Regions from separate parts of the Cytobacillus mangrovibacter genome, predicted to be linked through region 1. Evidence: riboswitches for the same ligand, from Rfam matches in the RefSeq annotation. Region 1 holds a riboswitch; the other holds the start of a gene.
The links. Region 1 has a riboswitch for S-adenosylmethionine ahead of metK (methionine adenosyltransferase). Riboswitches for the same ligand answer to the same signal wherever they lie in the genome.
Positions count from the first base shown of each region.

Region 2: linked by a shared signal. The riboswitch ahead of ACFYKT_RS09940 (methionine ABC transporter ATP-binding protein) and the one ahead of metK (methionine adenosyltransferase) in region 1 are both predicted to bind S-adenosylmethionine.

Region 1 is NZ_JBIACJ010000011.1:36,955-42,841, reverse strand. Features, by position in the region: gene ACFYKT_RS17820 (alpha/beta hydrolase) at 1-89, opposite strand, end outside; gene ACFYKT_RS17815 (gamma carbonic anhydrase) at 267-779, shown strand; gene metK (methionine adenosyltransferase) at 886-2,085, opposite strand; SAM riboswitch class I at 2,334-2,449, opposite strand; gene pckA (phosphoenolpyruvate carboxykinase (ATP)) at 2,820-4,406, shown strand; gene ACFYKT_RS17800 (alpha/beta hydrolase family protein) at 4,483-5,253, opposite strand; gene ACFYKT_RS17795 (ABC transporter substrate-binding protein) at 5,422-5,887, shown strand, end outside.
Region 2 is NZ_JBIACJ010000004.1:286,874-292,760, reverse strand. Features, by position in the region: gene sufC (Fe-S cluster assembly ATPase SufC) at 1-677, opposite strand, end outside; gene ACFYKT_RS09950 (MetQ/NlpA family ABC transporter substrate-binding protein) at 1,670-2,527, opposite strand; gene ACFYKT_RS09945 (methionine ABC transporter permease) at 2,541-3,209, opposite strand; gene ACFYKT_RS09940 (methionine ABC transporter ATP-binding protein) at 3,202-4,227, opposite strand; SAM riboswitch class I at 4,393-4,500, opposite strand; gene ACFYKT_RS09935 (O-acetylhomoserine aminocarboxypropyltransferase/cysteine synthase family protein) at 4,655-5,887, opposite strand, start outside.

The DNA.
Region 1 (5,887 bases):
AGCCACCCATAGCGGCGATGATGCTCCATTGCACCATGCACCATCACAATGACTCCTTTAGCCTCTCCTTCAGCTTCCCATTTCCACATCGTTCTTCCCCCTAAACCTTATGTTGAAGCGCAATCTCCATTTTATATAAATTATAGCTTAGAAACAGAATTTCATCACACTTATTACTCCATTTGTACCGTTAAAATCATCTGTACACCCTTTCCATACTCGTATGTTAGAATGTATTTACACTACTTAAATAAGGAGCATTACAAATGATCTATCCATATAAAGATAAATTTCCAAGGATTGCTGATTCAGCCTTTATTGCTGATTTTACCACGATTACAGGAGATGTAGAAATTGGGGAAGAATCCAGTGTGTGGTTTAATACTGTAATAAGAGGGGATATTGCACCAACTATTATCGGAAAAAAGGTCAATATCCAGGATAATTCTGTTCTTCATCAAAGCCCCAATAATCCATTAATTCTTGAAGACGAAGTCACGATTGGCCACCAGGTCATTCTACATAGCTGCATTATTCGTAAAAAAGCGCTTATTGGCATGGGCTCGATTATTCTTGATGAAGCAGAAATTGGAGAAGGAGCATTTATCGGTGCAGGCAGCCTTATTCCCCGGGGGAAAAAAATCCCTCCGTTTACACTTGCATTTGGCAGACCTGCAAAAGTAGTCCGTGCACTAACCCCAGAAGACATTGAAGAGATGGAACGAATTAGCAGAGAGTATGCAGAAAAAGGACAATATTATAAATCAGTTCAAAAGTAAAAGGAAGATATTGTATTAAATTTCCCAAGATAAACATAATTATTCCCTTTTAACCAAAGAAAGGAGCTGCATGATAAACATGCAACTCCTTTTTTACGCTGTACTATTAGTTCAGTGCCTCTGCACGTAATACTTCTGCTTTATCTGTACGTTCCCAAGGAAGATCCACATCTGTACGTCCAAAATGTCCGTAAGCAGCTGTTTGCTTGTAAATTGGGCGGCGAAGGTTAAGCATATTGATAATTCCAGCTGGACGAAGGTCAAAATGCTTGCGAACAAGTTCAACCAATACGTCTTCACTTACTTTTCCAGTACCGAATGTATCAACAGAAATTGAAACAGGCTGTGCCACACCGATTGCATAAGCAAGCTGTACTTCTACTTTCTCAGCTAACTCGGCTGCAACAATATTCTTAGCCACATAACGTGCAGCATAAGCAGCAGAACGGTCTACTTTTGTAGGATCCTTACCAGAGAATGCACCACCGCCATGGCGAGCATATCCACCGTACGTATCAACAATAATCTTACGGCCAGTTAGACCAGCATCCCCTTGAGGTCCACCAATAACGAAACGACCTGTTGGGTTAATGAAATACTTTGTATTTTCATCAATCAACTCTTTCGGAACAACAGGATTAATAACATGTTCCTTCAGATTGCGCTGAATTTGCTCAAGGCTAATTTCTGGGTGATGTTGAGTAGAAATAACGATCGTGTCGATACGAACCGGCTTATCATTTTCATCATACTCAACTGTTACTTGTGTTTTTCCATCTGGACGCAGGTAAGGAAGGATATCTTCTTTACGTACTTCAGCCAAACGGCGAGATAATTTATGTGCTAATGAAATCGGTAATGGCATAAGCTCTTTTGTTTCGTTACAAGCATAACCAAACATTAAACCTTGGTCTCCCGCACCGATCGCTTCGATTTCTTCATCACTCATTTTTCCCTCACGTGCTTCAAGCGCTTGGTCAACACCCATTGCAATATCAGCAGATTGCTCATCTATAGATGTTAATACTGCACAAGTTTCCGCATCGAAACCGTATTTAGCACGCGTGTAGCCAATCTCTTTCACCGTTTCACGTACAATCTTTGGAATATCTACATATGTAGAAGTAGTAATTTCACCAGCAACTAAAACGAGACCTGTTGTTACTGACGTTTCCGCCGCAACACGAGCATTCGCATCTTTTTCTAAAATAGCATCCAAAATTGCATCAGAAATTTGATCACAAATTTTATCCGGATGTCCTTCAGTAACTGATTCAGAAGTAAACAAACGAGCTTTTTTTGACATCTGAATTCCTCCTTATATATATAATGGGCAAGATTACTTCATCCAAAGCAATCTAATTGATACGGAACTCATTCCCTAAGTAGTATGAAATAAACATGGAGTTTTTATTATCATGCCCTAAACCATTTAAATACAGCACTAGAAAAACTCACATTAAAAATGCATTCCAAAAGCCGTCCACCCAATTTGCACAAAAAAAACCCTTCCATATGTGAAAAGGTTGAAAGCAAATCGATTCGCGCCTTTCACTCTTATCGTTCAAGGCACCTTCGTCCTTGCGTCAGGTTAGCACCTTTGTCAAAAAAAACTTTAACAGGTTGCTGGGCTTCATTGGGCCTGTCCCTCCGCCAGCTCGGGATAAGAGAGTATCCGTTCAAGGTAAAATCATAACGTATAGAATGATTAACGTCAATAAATATATGAATAAAATTATTGATTTCTTTTCTAACTTATACTAAGTTTTCTTGCATTACTTACACATTCCATCGTACAATTCAAGAGTTATCAAATAAATCATCCTTGTTCAACTAATCAGTTTAACAAATCGATTGAGAATATATAATAAGAAGGAAATATTTAATCTGCGAAAGCGGCTTGTCCCAATTGTGACAATTGCAATTTTTAAAGATTAATTCCTTCAATAGTATAGACTAATTATCTCAATGTGTTATACTAATCAAGAGATGTAATCACTTTCAAAAAAATAATACTGGATAAAGGAAGGTATTCATCAGATGAATTCTGTTAGTATCCCAAATAAATTAACCGAGTTACTTAACGGCAATAATATTCAAATTCAGTTATCAGTTCCTCAACTTGTTGAAAAGGTTTTAAATCGAAACGAAGGATCCCTTACATCAACCGGTGCTGTTGCTGCTACTACTGGTAAATATACAGGTCGTTCTCCTAAGGATAAGTACATTGTGAAAGAAGCGTCTACTATTCATACAGTTGACTGGGGTAATGTGAATCAGCCAATTTCTGAGGAAGTCTTCTCTAATTTATATGATAAAGTATTAAACTATCTACAAGAAAAAGATGAAGTATTTGTATTTAAAGGTTTTGCAGGTGCTGATAAAAAACACCGATTGCCTATTCAAGTTATTAATGAGTATGCTTGGCATAACTTGTTTGCTCACCAGCTTTTCATCCGACCTACAGATGAAGACTTATTAGATCATCATGCAGAGTTTACTGTTATTTCTGCACCGAACTTTAAAGCAAATCCTGCTGTGGACGGGACTCTTACTGAAACATTTATTATTATTTCATTTGAGAAGCGTACGGTTTTAATCGGCGGTACTGAATATGCTGGAGAAATTAAGAAATCAATTTTCTCCATTATGAATTATTTACTGCCTGAAAACGGCATTCTACCGATGCATTGTTCAGCAAACGTCGGCTTAGAAGGTGATGTTGCTTTATTCTTCGGTCTTTCTGGAACAGGCAAAACAACCTTATCAGCTGATCCAAATCGTCGTTTAATTGGTGATGATGAGCATGGCTGGTCTCCAAACGGCGTATTTAATATCGAAGGCGGCTGCTATGCGAAATGTATTAACTTAACACGCGAAAAAGAGCCACAAATTTTCGATGCTATTCGTTTTGGTGCTGTACTAGAAAATGTTGTGATCAATAAAGATAGCCGTATTGCTGACTATGATGATAATACATTAACTGAAAACACACGTGCAGCTTACCCTCTACAAGCAATAGATAATATTGTTGATCCGAGTATTGCTGGGCACCCGAATACAATAGTTTTCTTAACAGCTGACGCTTTTGGCGTTCTGCCTCCAATCTCTAAATTAACAAAAGAACAAGCCATGTACCATTTCTTAAGCGGCTATACATCTAAGCTTGCAGGAACTGAGCGCGGTGTGACTTCACCAGAAGCAACATTCTCAACATGCTTCGGTTCACCATTCTTACCTCGTGCTGCAACAGAATATGCAGAAATGCTTGGAAAGAAAATTGATGAGCATAACGCGAAAGTATATCTAGTAAATACTGGATGGACTGGCGGCGAATATGGTGTAGGAAACCGTATGAAGCTTCCATACACTCGTGCAATGGTTCAATCTGCACTTGAAGGTGAATTAAACAATGTAGAGACAATTAAAGATGAAATTTTCGGTCTTGAAATTCCTTTACATGTACCTGGAGTACCTGATGAAGTACTTCAGCCAAACAAAACTTGGGAAAATCAAGAAGCTTATGAAGAAAAAGCAAAGGAATTAGCTGCTAAATTCCGTGCAAACTTCAAGAAATTTGCGAACGTCCCAGCCGAAATAGAAGAAAAAGGCGGCCCCACCGCTTAATATAACTCATAATATCGTTGTTTAAAATTAAGCTTCATCCCCGATTAAAGGAATGGTCCATAATGGCCATTCCTTTTTATTGTCTTTTCATCCATTTCGTTAAATCTTGTACAATCTTCCTGTTAACCACAGGCGGAAAATAATGAGTGTAATCTTGGAAGTACCAGCTTTCTATCTTTCGATTTAGTGTATTTAATCTCTTTTCAAGCCGATAGGCATGCTCAACTGAAACATTTTCATCCTTTTCTCCGTGGATAATTAATACTGGGGCTTGAAGCTTTTCTATTTCATAAAGTGGTGTTCGATATTCATACCGCTCTGGAAATTTCGTTGGTGTTCCCCCAATTACTCGCTTCATCATTCTCCGTAAATCTAATCTTTCAACATAAGTAAGAGACATATCACTGACTCCCCCCCATGTGACAACAGATTTTGTCTCTGGATAATGAATAGCTGTTAATAACGCCATCACCCCTCCTCTGGAAAAGCCAAAAACATGAATGTCCTTGACCCGCGAATGGGTTTGAAGAAGCTTAAAAGCAGAATAAGCATCCTCTCGATCCTCTCCTGCAAAGTCCTCATGTCCTTCTCCCCCTTGGTTCCCTCTATAAAAGGGTGCAAACACGATAAACCCCTCTGATGCAAACTGCACAATCCGGCCTGGCCTAACCTTGCCCACATTTTTGATTCCTCCACGCAAGTAAAGAAAACCGTCATAACTTTCATTATCTTTTGGTTCAGCTAATAGTCCTTTCACTTTTAAATCACCAGAGTAATATGTAACGATTGATAACTCAATGCTGGGATTCGGCGATGGAAATCTTTCCTTATGTATGATTTGCTCCAACTTTCGTTCATCTCCTTTCTCATCCATTTGCCATTTTATTTTAGCTTAACCTAAAACGAAAGATCTGCGAAAAAAATTATATATAGGCATTCACACATTTTTTGCACCTTCATACGATATGGTAGGCTTTGAAGCTAGAATTTATTGTGAATAAGGGAGGTCTTATGGATGAAAAAGTGGCTAAAGGTTTCTTTTTCCCTGCTTCTAATTGTCATTATTATTATTCCCCTAGCAGCTTGTGGAAAAGATGACGTCCAAAACATTCGAATTGGTGAAGTAACAAGATCCATTTTCTATGCACCGCAATATGTAGCTATTGAGAAAGGATTTTTTGAAGAAGAAGGGCTTAATGTGGAGCTTACGACAACTGCTGGTGGAGACAAAACTATGACAGCACTTTTGTCAGATAGTATAGACTTTGCACTAGTTGGGTCCGAAACATCCATTTACGTGTATACGCAGGGATCAAATGACCCTGTTATCAACTTTGCTGCACTTACACAGACAGATGGGACATTCCTCGTTTCCCGAGAGAAGATTGAAAACTTCTCATGGGATCAACTTGAAGGAGTAACCTTCCTTGGGCAGCGTAAAGGTGGTATGCCGCAAATGGTAGGAGAATTCGTTCTGAAAA
Region 2 (5,887 bases), on a different contig from region 1:
ATGCGGCCTTGCATCATTACGTGAACATGGTCAGGAGTAATATAGTTTAATAGGCGTTGATAGTGAGTAATGATCAAGCAGCCAAAGTCTTCTCCGCGCATTTCATTAATCCCTTTTGAAACAACCTTTAATGCATCAATATCGAGACCAGAATCGATTTCATCCAAAATGGCAATCTTCGGTTCGATCATCATTAGCTGAAGAATTTCATTACGCTTCTTCTCTCCGCCTGAGAATCCTTCATTTAAATAGCGCTGTGCCATATCTTGATCCATTTCAAGGAAATCCATCTTTTTATCCATTTGACGGATGAATTTCATTAATGAAATTTCATTTCCTTCTTCAAGACGGCTATTGATTGCTGAACGTAAGAAGTCAGCATTTGTTACACCAGTAATTTCACTTGGATATTGCATAGCAAGGAAGAGGCCTGCACGTGCACGCTCATCAACTTCCATTTCCAGCACATCTGCTCCATCTAATGTAACGCTTCCGCTTGTTACTTCATATTTTGGGTGGCCCATGATTGCAGATGAAAGCGTTGACTTTCCTGTTCCGTTTGGCCCCATGATTGCATGGATTTCTCCACCTTTTATTTCAAGGTTTACACCTTTTAATATTTCTTTGTCTTCAATTGAAACATGAAGATCATTAATAGTTAATTTAGATCCTGCCATTACTATACCTCCATCAATAAAAGAAGATTTTATATTACGGCAATAACCGCAATCCTCTATTCTCACTTTATTCTCATTACAATCTTATAACAAATGAAATCTGTTAGCAACTCTTTCAGACCATTAACAAAACTTTTATGCATATTTCAATTAGTGTATGAAAATCACACTTTTTTACTGACCGATATTGTTATATCTTCATAATCATTTACTTAATTATTCTTACCACAATAATTTCTTTTATGTAGTTAAATTAAACATACTTGTATAGAGAAAGCTGTTTTCGCAAATATTGTTACTATTGAGGACGTAGTTGGTAGAGGTTGATTTGCGCTCCAGGTACTCGCTTTCCGCGGGGTGGGCGGTGAGCCTCCTCGGAGCATCCGCTCCTGCGGGGTCTCACCTGTCCCACACTTCCCGCAGGAGTCTCGCACCTTCCGCTCCAATCAACCAATTTTTTTTGTAAATAGTTTTTCATACATGTTATTCAAAAGTAACAATCTTTTAAAAACGAGCTTACTTATAAAAAAAAGAGAAATCAGTTTAGATAAGCTGATTTCCCCACTTTCTTCATTAATATATTGTTTTAAGACTAGGAATGGATTTTTTTCTCTAGGGTAGCAACCATTTGCTGACATTTGACATATTCTTCTTGACGTCTTTTTTCGACTTCCATTCGAACGTCATGTTTTCTGCAATAAGTTTCATATCCAACACCATGCGCTCCATGCATTGCTTTTTCCATATCGCTTGTGTAATTCAACTGTAGCTGGTTAATAAAAACCAATCCTTTCGTCAGTGCGATTTTATTTCACGTTCAAATTTTACCACCGTCACAGCCGTCATACAATGACGAAATTCGCAGAAATTAAATGCAGAAAATTGAAATATCGTGGGTAAAACGCTTTCATTCACGTCATTCTTATAATTAGTGCAGATTCCTCCAAATAGAAAAAGCAGACACCATTAGGAGCCTGCTTTTTCTATTTAAATTATTCAGATACAGGTACAACTGCACCTTTGTATTTTTCAAGGATGAAATCTTGAATTTCTTTCGAACGAAGAACTTCCACAAGTGTCTTAATTGAATCTTTTGTTTCGTCCCCTTTACGAACAGTAATGATATTCGCATATGGTGATTCATTCGCCTCAATGGCAATTGAATCTTCAATCGGATTAAGACCCGCATCGATTGCATAGTTCGAGTTAATAACTACTACATCGCCTTCATTATTATTGAAAATTTGTGTTAAAAGTTTTGGCTCATAGTTTGCATCAAAATCGACATTCTTTGGATTTTCAACGACATCTTCAAGTGTTGCTTTTGTTTTATCAATACCGTCTTTTAACTTAATTAAGCCTTCTTTTTCTAAAATGGATAAAATACGTCCATGCTCAGCTACTGAGTTGCTTAAGATAATATGTGCACCTTCTGGAAGATCAGCAATTGAATCATATTCTTTCGAGTATACAGCCATTGGTTCAATATGAATTCCACCAGCATTAACAAAGTCATAACCATTTTCTTCAATTTGAAGCTCAAGGTAAGGAATATGTTGGAAATAGTTTGCATCCAATTCTTTTGATTCTAATGCTTTGTTCGGAAGGATGTAATCTTGGAATGTAACGATTTCTAATTCAATTCCTTTTTCAGCTAAAATTGGTTTAGCTTCTTCAAGAATTTCAGCATGCGGAACATTTGAAGCACCTACTGTTAGTTTAGAAGATTCTCCACTTTCATTTCCTTCACTTGCCGCACCATTTTCACTGCCTTTTTCGTCTGATGTTCCACATGCAGCAAGGAAAAGAGTAATTGCTAATGCGAATACAAATGGTAATAATTTTTTCATTTTTGACCTCTCCTTATCGTTTATCTAATTTTGTTGTTATGAAATCACCAATAAATTGAATGATAAATACAATGACAAGAATAATAATTGTAGCCATTAAGGTAACATCGTCTCTGCTTCTTTGGAAGCCTTCAAGAAAGGCAAGATTCCCAAGACCCCCTGCACCAATAACACCAGCCATCGCTGTATAGCCTACTAACGCGATCGCGGTTACAGTAATACCTGATACAAGAGCAGGCATTGATTCCGGTAAGAGAACTTTCCAGATGATTGTGCTTGTTTTTGCCCCCATTGATTTAGCCGCTTCAATGACACCTTTATCAATTTCTCTTAACCCGATTTCAACCATTCGAGCATAAAAAGGAGCAGCGCCAATAATTAAAGCTGGGAGTGCCGCATTTTCCCCAATCATTGTGCCCATTAAAAATGTCGTAAATGGGATAAGGAGAACGATTAATATAATGAAGGGAATCGATCTGAAAATATTAACGAACGCCCCAATGATTTTATTAATTATTCCATTCTCCCATATATTCCCTTTAGATGTTAGGAAAAGTAATAATCCCATTACTGCACCAAGGATAAAAGTAGCTATTACTGAAATACTTGTCATATAAAGGGTCTCAACCGTAGCATCCCACATTTTCTCCCAGTTCACATTTGGAAACCATTCATTAAGCATTTGAGATCACCTCCACTCCAACTTGCTGGGAATGGATAAATTTCATCGCTTTATCTAGCTCTTCTGTCTCACCATCAAGATGAATGAATAATGTGCCATAAGAACCATTTTGAGTTTGCGATATTTTTCCTTGAAGAATATTAACCGTCACCTGAAAATTCCGAATAATATTCGTAATAAGCGGCTGTTCTGCTGACTCTCCAACAAAGCCTAATTGCACGACACGACCATGAGGATATAAGTCAAGCAAGTGTTCAATTGTTTCTCTAGTTTCCTCAGGTTCAGTGACTTGCTGTACGAAACGTTTTGTGATTAATTCTTGTGGATTTTTAAATACTTCTAGAACTGGTCCAAGTTCAACTACTCTACCTTCTTCCATCACAGCAACACGATGGCAGATTTTTCGAATCACATGCATTTCGTGTGTAATTAACACAATCGTCAATCCTAAACGATCATTAATATCTACAAGTAAATCGAGAATCGAGTCCGTAGTTTGTGGGTCTAAAGCGGATGTTGCTTCATCACATAATAATACTTTTGGATTATTAGCTAGTGCTCGAGCAATCCCAACCCGTTGCTTCTGCCCACCACTGAGCTGTGATGGATAGGCATCCTCTCTTCCATCAAGACCAACAAGCTTGATTAATTCATCTACTCGTTTAGCTCTTTCTCTTTTTGACACACCTGCAATCTCAAGCGGAAATGAGATATTTTGTCTAACAGTCCTTGACCAAAGTAAATTGAAGTGCTGAAAGATCATGCTAATTTCTTGGCGAGCCTTTCTTAACTGGCTGCCTTTTATTTTAGACACTTCATTATTTGCAACAACTACTGTTCCTTCGGTTGGTATTTCAAGACCATTCAACATTCGAATTAATGTACTTTTCCCTGCTCCACTGTAACCAATGACACCAAAAATTTCGCCATCATTAATTTCGATATTAACATCATCAACTGCTTTTACTTGACCTTGTTTGGAAGGATAAATCTTTTGGATATTTTTTATTGAGATCATCGTCATGTTGCACCCTCTTTAAATCCGATTTTCCATATCAATTTAGAAGACTTTTAAAATAGACAGTACCTATTCAGTATTTGCCTCTAAGCACTTAACATTCAAAGAAAACAGAAAATGCCCTTCTGACATGAGCAGAAAGGCATAAATTAATTATTGTCCTTTCTCTCATCTCCCAAAGCAAACATCGCTTTGTGTGAATTGGCACCATTTCATTTTCATGACGGTTGCCGGGCTTCAAAGGGCACTTCCCTCCACCTCTCTTGATAAGAGCTTAACATCTATATTCAATTAACACTTTAAATTAATTAAGTAATTTGTCTACGCTAGATATCGTATCACGGAAATAATAAGGGTGTCAACGGAAAAAAGTTAATATTTTAGTATTTTTAAGAATAGTATATTTACTTCAATCAAACAGCTTGATTTAAGCATTGGCTGTAAGAGAAGTAATTCCAGTCGCTGCTTCAATGGCTTGTTCTAAGTCATCAATTAGATCCTCTGCATTCTCAATTCCAACCGAAATCCGAATCAAGTCTTCAGGTACACCAGCAGACTTTAATCCTTCTGCATCTAACTGCTGATGTGTTGTACTAGCAGGATGAATAATCAAACTCTTGGCATCTCCTACATTTGCAACATGTGCCCAAAGCTCAAGATTATTAATTAGCTTCGCCCCAGCCACTCTTCCTCCAGCAATCCCAAAGACGACGACAGAACCAGCCCCTTTAGATAAATACTTATCAACCAATGGTTTATCCGGATGATTCTCATTCCCTGGATAGAGAATCCAATGAATGGCAGGATGGGCTTCCAGATACTTGATAATTTTTTTTGTATTGGCTACATGCTCTTTCATTCTTACATGTAGTGTTTCTAATCCAAGTGTAAATTGGAATGCATTTTGAGGACTTAAAGCAGGTCCTAAATCTCTTAAAAGCTGGACTCTAGCTTTCGTAATATAGGCGACAGGGCCTAGAGCCTCGCTATATACGAGATCATGGTAACTTGAATCTGGCTCTGTAAATCCAGGGAATTTAGGAGAATTCCAATCGAATTTCCCACCGTCTACAATGATTCCCCCCATTGTCGTCCCATTGCCTAACAGCCATTTCGTTGCCGAGTGGATGACAATATCTGCACCATGTTCAATCGGTCTGCAAAGATAAGGTGTAGCAAATGTATTATCGATTAGCAGCGGAATTCCATTTTCATGGGCGATGTCTGCAACTTTTTCAATATCTAGCACCTTTAAGCTCGGATTCCCAATCGTTTCCGCAAACACAGCTTTTGTTTTCTCTGTAATGGCCGCACGGAAATTTTCCGGATTCTCTGGATCTACAAACGTTACATGAATCCCATATTTAGGGAGTGTTACTGCAAACAGATTATAGGTTCCTCCATACAGATTAGAAGCAGCAACAATTTCATCGCCTGATTGTGCAAGATTTAGAATGGCTAAAGTAATCGCAGCCATTCCGCTGGCAACTGCTAATGCACCAACCCCGCCTTCTAATAAAGCTACTCTGTCCTCAAAAACAGTCACTGTTGGATTGTGGATTCTAGTATAAATATAGCCTGCTTCCTTTAAACCAAAAAGATTAGCGGCATGTTCAGTATTCTTGAATTGGTATGCATTATTTTGGTAAATAGGTACAGC